3 regions of the Oceanobacillus luteolus genome follow, and region 1 is predicted to be linked to each of the others. Evidence: predicted binding sites of a transcription regulator. Region 1 holds the regulator's gene; each other region holds the start of a gene.
What was found. Region 1 encodes LexA, which represses DNA repair genes until DNA is damaged. Its sites were predicted from a motif close to CGAACATATGTTCG; they were not measured.
Positions count from the first base shown of each region.

Region 2: a site for LexA is predicted at 1,359-1,372, ahead of parE (DNA topoisomerase IV subunit B). Genes of this name have one in related genera too.
Region 3: a site for LexA is predicted at 2,111-2,124, ahead of uvrB (excinuclease ABC subunit UvrB). Genes of this name have one in related genera too.

Region 1 covers NZ_JBHUDE010000040.1:203,494-206,790, forward strand. Annotated here, with positions in the region: gene glnA (type I glutamate--ammonia ligase) at 1-1,102, shown strand, start outside; gene lexA (transcriptional repressor LexA) at 1,155-1,778, opposite strand; gene ACFSBH_RS08910 (YneB family resolvase-like protein) at 2,067-2,723, shown strand; gene ACFSBH_RS08915 (DUF896 domain-containing protein) at 3,040-3,273, shown strand.
Region 2 covers NZ_JBHUDE010000049.1:13,712-17,008, forward strand. Annotated here, with positions in the region: gene plsY (glycerol-3-phosphate 1-O-acyltransferase PlsY) at 1-549, opposite strand, end outside; gene ACFSBH_RS11440 (CoA-binding protein) at 794-1,210, shown strand; gene parE (DNA topoisomerase IV subunit B) at 1,450-3,297, shown strand, end outside.
Region 3 covers NZ_JBHUDE010000043.1:8,537-11,833, reverse strand. Annotated here, with positions in the region: gene uvrA (excinuclease ABC subunit UvrA) at 1-51, opposite strand, end outside; gene uvrB (excinuclease ABC subunit UvrB) at 60-2,042, opposite strand; gene ACFSBH_RS09215 (YfcC family protein) at 2,204-3,297, opposite strand, start outside.

The DNA.
Region 1 (3,297 bases):
AGTTTTTCCGTGGACATCCGATAAAGGAAAAGTCGCACGATTCATTTGTGATATATACAATGCGGATGGCACACCATTTTCAGGTTGTCCTCGTTATAATTTAAAGAGAAACCTAAAGCGGATGCAGTCACTTGGCTTTGATACTTTCAATATTGGAACTGAACCTGAATTCTTCCTATTTAAATTAAATCAAAAAGGGGAGCCGATCCTAGAGTTAAATGACCATGGTGGTTATTTCGATCTTGCGCCAAATGATTTGGGTGAAAGCTGTCGTCGCGACATCGTGCTGGAATTAGAGGAAATGGGCTTTAACATTGAAGCATCCCATCATGAAGGGGCTCCGGGTCAACACGAGATAGACTTCGAGTATTCCGAAGCAGTAAGGCATGCGGATGATATACAGACATTTAAACTTGTCGTAAAAACGGTTGCTAGAAAACATAATTTGCACGCTACCTTTATGCCAAAGCCTTTATTCGGTGTAGATGGTTCAGGAATGCATGTTAATATGTCGCTGTTCAAAGATGGAAAGAACGCGTTTTATGATGAATCAGGTGAAAGAGAGCTGAGCAAAACTGCATATCAATTTATTGCAGGGTTGTTAGAACATGCAACTAATTTTACTGCTATTACCAATCCGATAGTCAATTCTTATAAGCGGTTGGTTCCAGGATATGAAGCTCCTTGTTATGTTGCTTGGTCAAGTTCTAACCGCAGTCCGCTTCTTCGTATTCCAAGTTCTAGGGGAGTCGGGACTAGAATCGAAGTCCGTAGTGTAGATCCGGCTGCCAATCCATATTTGGCAATGTCCGTTCTTCTTGCAGCTGGATTAGATGGGATTGAGAATGAAAAAGAACCTCCAAAAGCAGTTGACCGAAATATCTATGCAATGACAAGAAAAGAAAGAATTGAAAATGGTGTGAAGGACTTGCCATCAACTCTTAAAGATGCACTCGATGAAATGGAAAAAGATCCAGTCATCATCAAAGCTTTAGGTGATCATCTATTTAATCATTATGTTGAAGCCAAAGAAATTGAATGGGAAATGTTTAATAATACCGTTCATCCTTGGGAACGAGAACAATATCTAACAACCTATTAATATATTAAAAAAACATCTGATCTTTGCATGCGATGCGAAGATCAGATGTTTTTTAATGGATATTGCGATATAAGCCGACTACTTTTCCTAAGATACTAACTTTATCATAGAATAATGGCTCCATCGTTGCATTTTCCGGTTGAAGACGAATTTTATTTTCTTCTTTAAAGAAGCGTTTAACCGTCGCCTCATCATCATCCGTCATTGCAACTACAATTTCCCCGTTATTGGCAGTGTTTTGTTGTTTAACAATAACCATATCACCATCTAGAATACCAGCTTCTATCATACTCTCACCTTCGATTACAAGAACAAATAGATTGTCATCTGGATTTGTGTGTGAACTTGGAACAGGGACAAATTCCTCGATGTTTTCTACTGCAGTAATAGGAATACCAGCAGTAACTTTACCAATGACAGGTGCATAGCGTGCTTTGTCCTTCGGTATATTTCCCTCTCCATCTAGATCAAGTATTTCGATAGCACGTGGTTTAGTCGGATCTCGTCGAATATAACCTTTTGCCTCAAGACGTTCCAGATGACCATGAACTGTTGAACTGGAAGCAAGACCTACTGCGACTGCAATTTCTCGGACTGAAGGTGGATAACCCTTTTCATTTACTTCCTCTTTTATGAAATCTAATATCATTTGTTGTCTTTTTGAAAGCTTAGTCATCTATTAATCACCTCGTACATAGAATTTATTATCACTAGTTTATCATCTCATATAACATAATGCAAACATTCGTTCTAAATAATGGTTGACAGGACCATTTGTTCGTGCGATAATATGTTCTGGAGAATAAAAGTTCGTGGATTGGGGAGGAATATACATGTTTAGTAAATTATTTTCTAAGTTTTCCAAGGAGGATATCTTCTTTATTGTTGTATTTGGGGTAACATTAGTATTTTTATATTTTTCTCTCATAACTAGCAGCTAATCTGGCAGAAGGAGAATTGGATCGTGAAGGCAATCATCTATTGTAGAGTGAGTACGGATAAGAAACAACAGGAAACATCATTACAAAGACAGTGTGAAGAATTATTTCAACTTGCAGATAGACATGGTCTGACAGTTGTAACTAGTATAGAAGAGCAAGAAAGCGGATATGAAATTAACAGGGATGGCATATTTAAGATGCTCGATCTATTTTCTAATGGAGAAGCACAATGTCTATTAATTCAAGATGAAACTCGATTAGGGAGAGGAAATACAAAAATCGCTTTATTCCGCCAGCTCCAAAAATTAGGGGTTTCGGTTTTAACATCTACACATGATGGAGAGCTCGAATTATCCGAGTCTGATTCTATGGTTTTACAAATCGTCGGCATAGTAGAAGAGTATCAACGTAAAATCCATAATATAAAAATCAAAAGAGGAATGCAGCGTGCAATAAAACAGGGATATAATCCTACAGATAACTTAAAAAATATTTCTAATGCACCCGGTAGAGAAAGACTGGAAGTACCCATAGAAGATATTGTTCGGCTCCGGGATAAGAACTTAACGTTTAGTGAGATAACAACCACCTTGAAAGGATTAGGATATAATATCTCTAAAGCAACCGTTCACCGTCGTTACCAAGAATACCAGGAGGATAGAAAATCTATCGATAAATAAAAACCCAAGACAAGCTGAAATGCTTGTCTTTTTTTGCCTTTTCCTTTATAAATATATTGGAAAACAAGACTAGACTTATCTTCGATATAAAAAGTTTTTATGTAATTCAGTGAAAATCTTCCGGAAGTCCGCAGTAAAATTTAATATGGAGCATTGAATATATAGGAAGAACTGGCTTCATTAGTTCAGCAATCCATTTATAATATTCTTTAATTAACGAGTAAATATGGATTATTATTTTTTGAAATAGGGTATTATTAAACTTTAGACGTAGATCTACCCTAATACTGAAATATAGTTTAAGGAGGCTTTAATCATGTTATCTCAAGAGAAGTTAGCAAGAATCAATGAGCTTGCCAATAAAGCAAAACAAACAGAGCTCACAGTTGAAGAGAGAGCAGAGCAAAAAAAACTGCGTGAGGAATATTTAGGTAACATTCGAGGATCATTTAAAAACCAATTAAAAACTTTGAAAGTAATTGATCCAGAAGGAAATGATGTAACACCACAAAAAGTAAAAGATATGCAAGAAAGAAATAGAAAGCACTAATTTGTTTACCCACTCATCTTGTTA
Region 2 (3,297 bases), on a different contig from region 1:
TTTGATTCGTTTCAAATTATCTTTATGGCGATAAATAACAAATGCCGTTAAACAAGAAATAACGATGATCAATACAAGATCTTGGTAGAATAATGATAAAAGGATACTAACAACACCTGTTATCATGGACGATAGTGAAACATACTTCGATAGATATAAAGTCAATAAAAAGGTTGAAATCATAATTACGAATAAAATTGGAAAACTGCCAAGAATAATGCCACCAGATGTTGCCACAGCTTTTCCACCTTTAAATCGAGCGAATACGGGATAAGTATGACCAACAACTGCAAATAATCCAATTATCAGAGGATGAACCGATACATCAAATAATAGTGGTAAAACTGTAGCCAAAGTTCCTTTCAATATATCCGATAATGTAACAATAATACCAGCTTTGATCCCAAGTACACGAAATGCATTGGTAGCGCCTAAGTTACCACTTCCATGTTCACGGATATCTTTGTTATAACCTAATTTTCCAACCCATAATGCAGAAGGAATAGAGCCCAGTAGGTAAGCAACTAAGGCCAACACAACAATTTCCATACATCATCCTACTTCCTTCATCAATAGTATAACCACACTGCCGTAGCAAAATAATAATATTATTTCTATATTTAGTCAACAGTATGTTAAGCTTATTCTAGCATGAATTGTATGTAAAGAGTATTATTTTTTCGGGTAGTGAATGCTTGTTATTGAAATACCATCTAGTTGACTATCCTGCCTAATCTACTTATGATGTGACTAAAGTAAGTGTATAAACCATAGAAGGAAAGGAAGGGTATGTATGAGCTGGGAAAACCCATCAAAAGAATCATTAAAAAAGATCTTGGAAGATGCAAAAACAATTGCGGTAGTTGGACTTTCAAACAATGAAGAGAAAACAGCGTATCAGATTTCAAAAATTATGCAGGCACAAGGCTATCGAATTATTCCCGTTAACCCAACCGTCGACGAAGTTCTTGGAGAAAAAGCTTATCCAACTCTAGAAGCTGTTCCTGATGAAATTGATATCATCAATGTGTTTCGCCGTCCCGAGTATTTACCAGAGGTGGCCGCAGATGCAGCAAAAACAAATTGTCGCGTATTTTGGGCACAACAGGGTATTGTCAATGAAGAAGCCTATCATTATTTAAAAGAAAGAGACTTTACTGTTATTATGGATTTATGTATTAAAGTAGTCCATGCAGTTCTCGTAAAATAACAATATCAACAGGGTGGCTATGTTCATCCTGTTATTTTTTTCAATATGCTCCTATCCTGAATTTCTAAGAAATAGTATATTTTTTTCCTTTTTTAGGTTAAGATAGTTTAGTAAAAGCTTGTCGTTACAATGTTTTCATTTACATTTACAAACATTTGTTCTAAGATTGATATAGAGAAACGAGAATAGGTATAAAATTGTTTTGCTTTATTTAACGTATTGAAAGGGGAAAATTAACTTTGGCTAATCAAGCGAATAAATATTCTGATGATTCCATTCAGGTGCTGGAAGGTCTTGATGCAGTAAGAAAGAGACCGGGAATGTATATAGGCAGCACTGACGAACGTGGACTCCATCATTTAGTATTTGAAATCGTGGACAATGCAGTTGATGAAGCATTGTCTGGACATGGAAATGAAATTAAAGTTACGATACATAAAGATAATAGTATTTCTGTTTTAGATAATGGAAGAGGAATCCCTACAGGTATGCATGCAACGGGTACTTCTACGGTAGAAGTTATTTTTACTGTACTTCATGCAGGGGGGAAATTTGGCCAAGGAGGCTATAAAACAAGTGGTGGTCTTCATGGAGTCGGAGCGTCTGTAGTGAATGCTTTATCAGAATGGATGGAAGTAACTGTTTTCCGGGATGGTTTTACGTATTTTCAAAGGTTTGAAAACGGCGGAAAACCAGTAGGTAACTTGGAAAAAAGAAAACCAACTAGAAAAACAGGAACACTTATCCATTTCAAGCCGGATGAATCGATTTTCTCTACAACTGTCTACGATTATGAAGTCATTTCAGAAAGACTCCGTGAATCTGCATTTTTATTGAAAAACCTTCATATTGAGTTGGAGGATAAACGCTCCGATGAAAAAGAAGTATTTCAATATCCAGATGGATTGAAATCTTTTGTGGAATATCTAAATGAAGATAAAGATGTACTTCATCCTGTGGCATTTTTCGAAGGGATGAGTAATGGCATAGAAGTGGAGTTTGCTTTCCAATTCAATGATGGGTATGCAGAGAGCATGCTTTCGTTTGTGAACCATGTAAGGACAAGGGACGGAGGCACGCATGAGGTTGGGACTCGTACAGCCATTACGAGAACTTTTAATGAGTACGCAAGAAGAACTTCCATTTTAAAAGATAAAGACAAAAATCTTGAGGGAGCGGATGTCCGTGAAGGGCTAACTGCCATTGTTTCTGTGCGGATCCCTGAAAATTTATTGCAATTTGAAGGGCAAACGAAAGGGAAATTAGGAACCCCAGAAGCCCGTTCGGCAGTGGATCAAGTTATTTCCGAACAGATAGCATATTTCCTTGAGGAAAATGCCGATACGTCCAGACTTCTGATCAATAAGGCTATTAAGGCAAAAGAAGCGAGAGAAGCTGCTAGAAAAGCTAGAGAAGAAGCAAGAACAGGAAAGCAACGAAAAAGAAGAGACACGCTGTTAAGTGGTAAATTAACACCTGCACAATCAAGAAATCCAAAGAGAAATGAACTTTATCTAGTAGAGGGAGACTCAGCAGGCGGCTCGGCAAAGCAAGGAAGAGACCGGAAATTCCAAGCTATACTACCTCTCAGAGGAAAAGTAATCAATACAGAAAAAGCAAAAATTGAAGATATCTTTAAAAATGAAGAGATAGCTACTATGATCCACACTATAGGCGCCGGTGTTGGTGGAGATTTTGATCTGGATGATGTTCAATATGATAAAATCATCATTATGACGGATGCCGATACAGACGGTGCACATATACAAGTGCTGCTTCTCACTTTCTTTTATCGATATATGAGAAAACTCATCGAAGCAGGTAAGGTGTTTATCGCACTTCCTCCTCTGTTTAAAATATCAAAAGGAAAAGGCAAGAATGAACAGGTAGTGTATGCTTGGGATGAGTCAGAGATGAAAGAAGCGATAGAAAAATTTAAAACTGGTTATATCGTCCAACGTTATAAAGGTTTAGGTGAAATGAATGCAGACCAATTATGGGAGACGACGATGAATCCTGAGACTCGGACATTAATACGTGTGACTATTGAAGATTTCCCTCGTGCAGAACGGAGAATAACCACCCTG
Region 3 (3,297 bases), on a different contig from region 1:
CTTTAAGTTGTGTTCCCTAGCGCCTTGTACAACTATTTGTTTCTCTCGCATCTACATGCTCATCCTTCCGCTTTGAGTTCAAACACAATGTCACGAAGCTCGGCAGCTTTCTCAAAGTCGAGCGCCTTGGCAGCTTCCCGCATTTCCTTCTCTAATTGGGCAATAACTTGCGGACGATTTTTCTTCGTCACCTGTGACAGGCTGGTGACTTTCTTATCATATGAAGCATCATCTTCTGCCACAAGGGTTGCTTTTATGACATCGCGAACATCTTTTTTAATCGTTTTCGGTGTAATATTATGTTTCTTATTATAGGCAATCTGAATTTCTCTTCTACGATTCGTTTCATCGATTGCCTTCTGCATGGAATCCGTAATCCGGTCTGCATACATGATGACTTCCCCATTTTCGTTACGGGCAGCACGTCCCATTGTCTGGATTAGTGACCTTTCCGAACGCAGGAAGCCTTCTTTATCGGCATCTAAAATAGTGACTAGCGAAACTTCAGGAATATCAAGTCCTTCTCTCAGAAGGTTAATTCCTATGAGCACATCATATTTCCCGACCCGCAAATCACGAATAACCTCAATTCTTTCCAAGGTTTTGATTTCAGAGTGCAGGTAGGCGACTTTCATCCCTAATTCTTTCAAGTAATCCGTCAGGTCCTCGGACATTTTCTTCGTTAAGGTTGTAACTAGGACACGTTCATCTCTATCGATCCTTTGATTGATTTCAGCAATTAGATCATCAATTTGACCTTCAATTGGCCGCACTTCAATTTTCGGATCCAATAATCCCGTAGGACGGATAATTTGTTCTGTCATTTCAGGTGTATGTTCGAGTTCATACGGACCTGGAGTAGCTGAAACATAAATCAATTGATTCGTCTTTTTCTCAAACTCATCAAATTTCAATGGACGGTTGTCCAGTGCAGACGGTAAACGGAATCCATGATCGACAAGCACTTGTTTCCTCGCTTGGTCACCATTATACATCCCACGGATTTGTGGTAATGTAACATGGGACTCATCAATGACGACTAAGAAATCATCCGGAAAGAAGTCGAGTAATGTATAAGGAGTTGCTCCAGCTTCCCTCAACGTAAGATGGCGGGAATAGTTTTCAATTCCTGAGCAGAACCCCATCTCCCGCATCATTTCCAAATCGTAATTGGTGCGCTGTTCCAATCGCTGGGCTTCTAATAATTTATTCTCTTCCCGCAACTCTTTTAAACGTTCCTCTAATTCTTTCTCAATATTTTTGATCGCTTTCTTCATTTTTTCTTCACCTGTTACGAAGTGGGAAGCAGGGAAAATTGCTACATGTTCCCGGTCCCCGATAATCTCACCGGTAAGGGCGTCCACTTCACGGATTCGATCAATTTCATCTCCAAAGAATTCAATTCGAATACAATGCTCTTCCCGGGACGCCGGTATGATTTCGACCGAATCGCCTCGAACACGGAAAGTACCGCGTTGAAAATCAATATCATTCCTTGCATATTGGATATCCACCAAATCACGTAACAGTTGGTCCCGATCTTTCTCCATTCCCATTCTCAAAGATAGAACTTGATTACGATATTCTTCCGGATTACCTAACCCATATATACAGGATACACTCGCGACAATTAGGACATCCTCGCGTTCGAATAGTGCCGAGGTTGCGGAATGTCGCAATTTATCAATTTCATCATTGATGCTTGCATCCTTTTCAATAAACGTATCTGTGGAAGGAACATATGCCTCCGGCTGATAATAATCATAGTAACTTACAAAGTACTCTACAGCGTTATTTGGAAAAAACTCTTTGAACTCACTGTAAAGCTGACCTGCTAATGTTTTATTATGAGCAATCACTAACGTTGGACGATTGATTTCCTTCACGACATTAGAGATTGTGAATGTTTTACCTGTGCCAGTTGCTCCAAGTAATGTTTGGTGTCTTTGACCAGCCAATACTTTCTCAACTAAATCCTTTATTGCTGCCGGCTGATCGCCAGCTGGTTCATATTTAGATACGAGTTCAAATTTATTTTTCACTTGCTTTGCCTCCGATCTAATATCTCTTAACCATTTTAACACATCTGTTCAAAAAACATAACAAAAAACGAACGCATATTCGATTTATTTTTTTAAGTATATAAAAATAACTCCCCCATTCTACGCATTGTAAAACAATTGGGGGAGTTACTATTTAATGATTAAGCCGTCCAGACAAACAAATGGACGATGGTTATTACAATTGCTCCAAATAAGTATGAACCGACGAGTAATGGCCATATCCATCTCATCCATTTCGTCCATGGTATTCTAGCCATCGCCAAAGATGCCATAAGAACACCGGATGTTGGTGCATAGATATTACCAATTCCGTCAGCAAGTTGGAAAATCAGCACGGCAGTCTGTCTATTTACTTCAGCCAGGTCTGCAAGAGGGATCATGATCGGCATCGTCAATGCGGCCTGACCACTACCCGAGGGTACGCCAAGATTGATGAGCGCTTGGGTAATGAACATCCCGATTGCAGTGAATGCTGATGGAATAACGCTTAGAATGGAAGATAAATGGAATAGAATCGTATCAATTATATTGCTCTCCTCCAAAATTACTAACACCCCATAAGCGATACCGACTATGAGTGCCCCTGCAACCATCTCCCGACAACCATCAACGAAGGATTCTGCAATTTTATTCACCCGAAACTTAGCGATGATTCCAGCAAGGATACCAACTAGTAAGAATAAAGAAGAGATTTCCATAATGTACCATCCATACGATAACACACCTACTGCAAGTCCGATAATCGCCAATACTAATAGAACGAGAACGAGTGATTGTCTCCCAGTCAACTTAACATTGGTATATTGAGCAGAGTCTTCCAAATTCCACTTTTGGTCTAGTTCATACATGATACTTGTCTCAGGGTTTTTCTTAACTTTATTGGCATAAATCATGACAAATGCAATATTAAGTCCGACAAAAATTACCCATAACAATAAACGCAGTTCAATTCCAGAAAAAAGCGGAAGCTCAGCGATTCCTTGTGCAACACCAATAGTGAATGGATTCAAGAACGATGCCGTAAATCCTGCACAAGAACCAATAACGATTACCCCTAGACCAGTAAGGGAATCAAATCCCATCCGCATCAATAGGGGAACTAATATAAGAATAAATGGCAAGGTTTCTTCTGACATTCCAAATGTCCCGCCACCGAGGGCAAATAACACCATAACTACCGGAATGATGATGATTTCCCTTCCAGCAAGTTTTGTAGAAACATTTGCGAGACCTA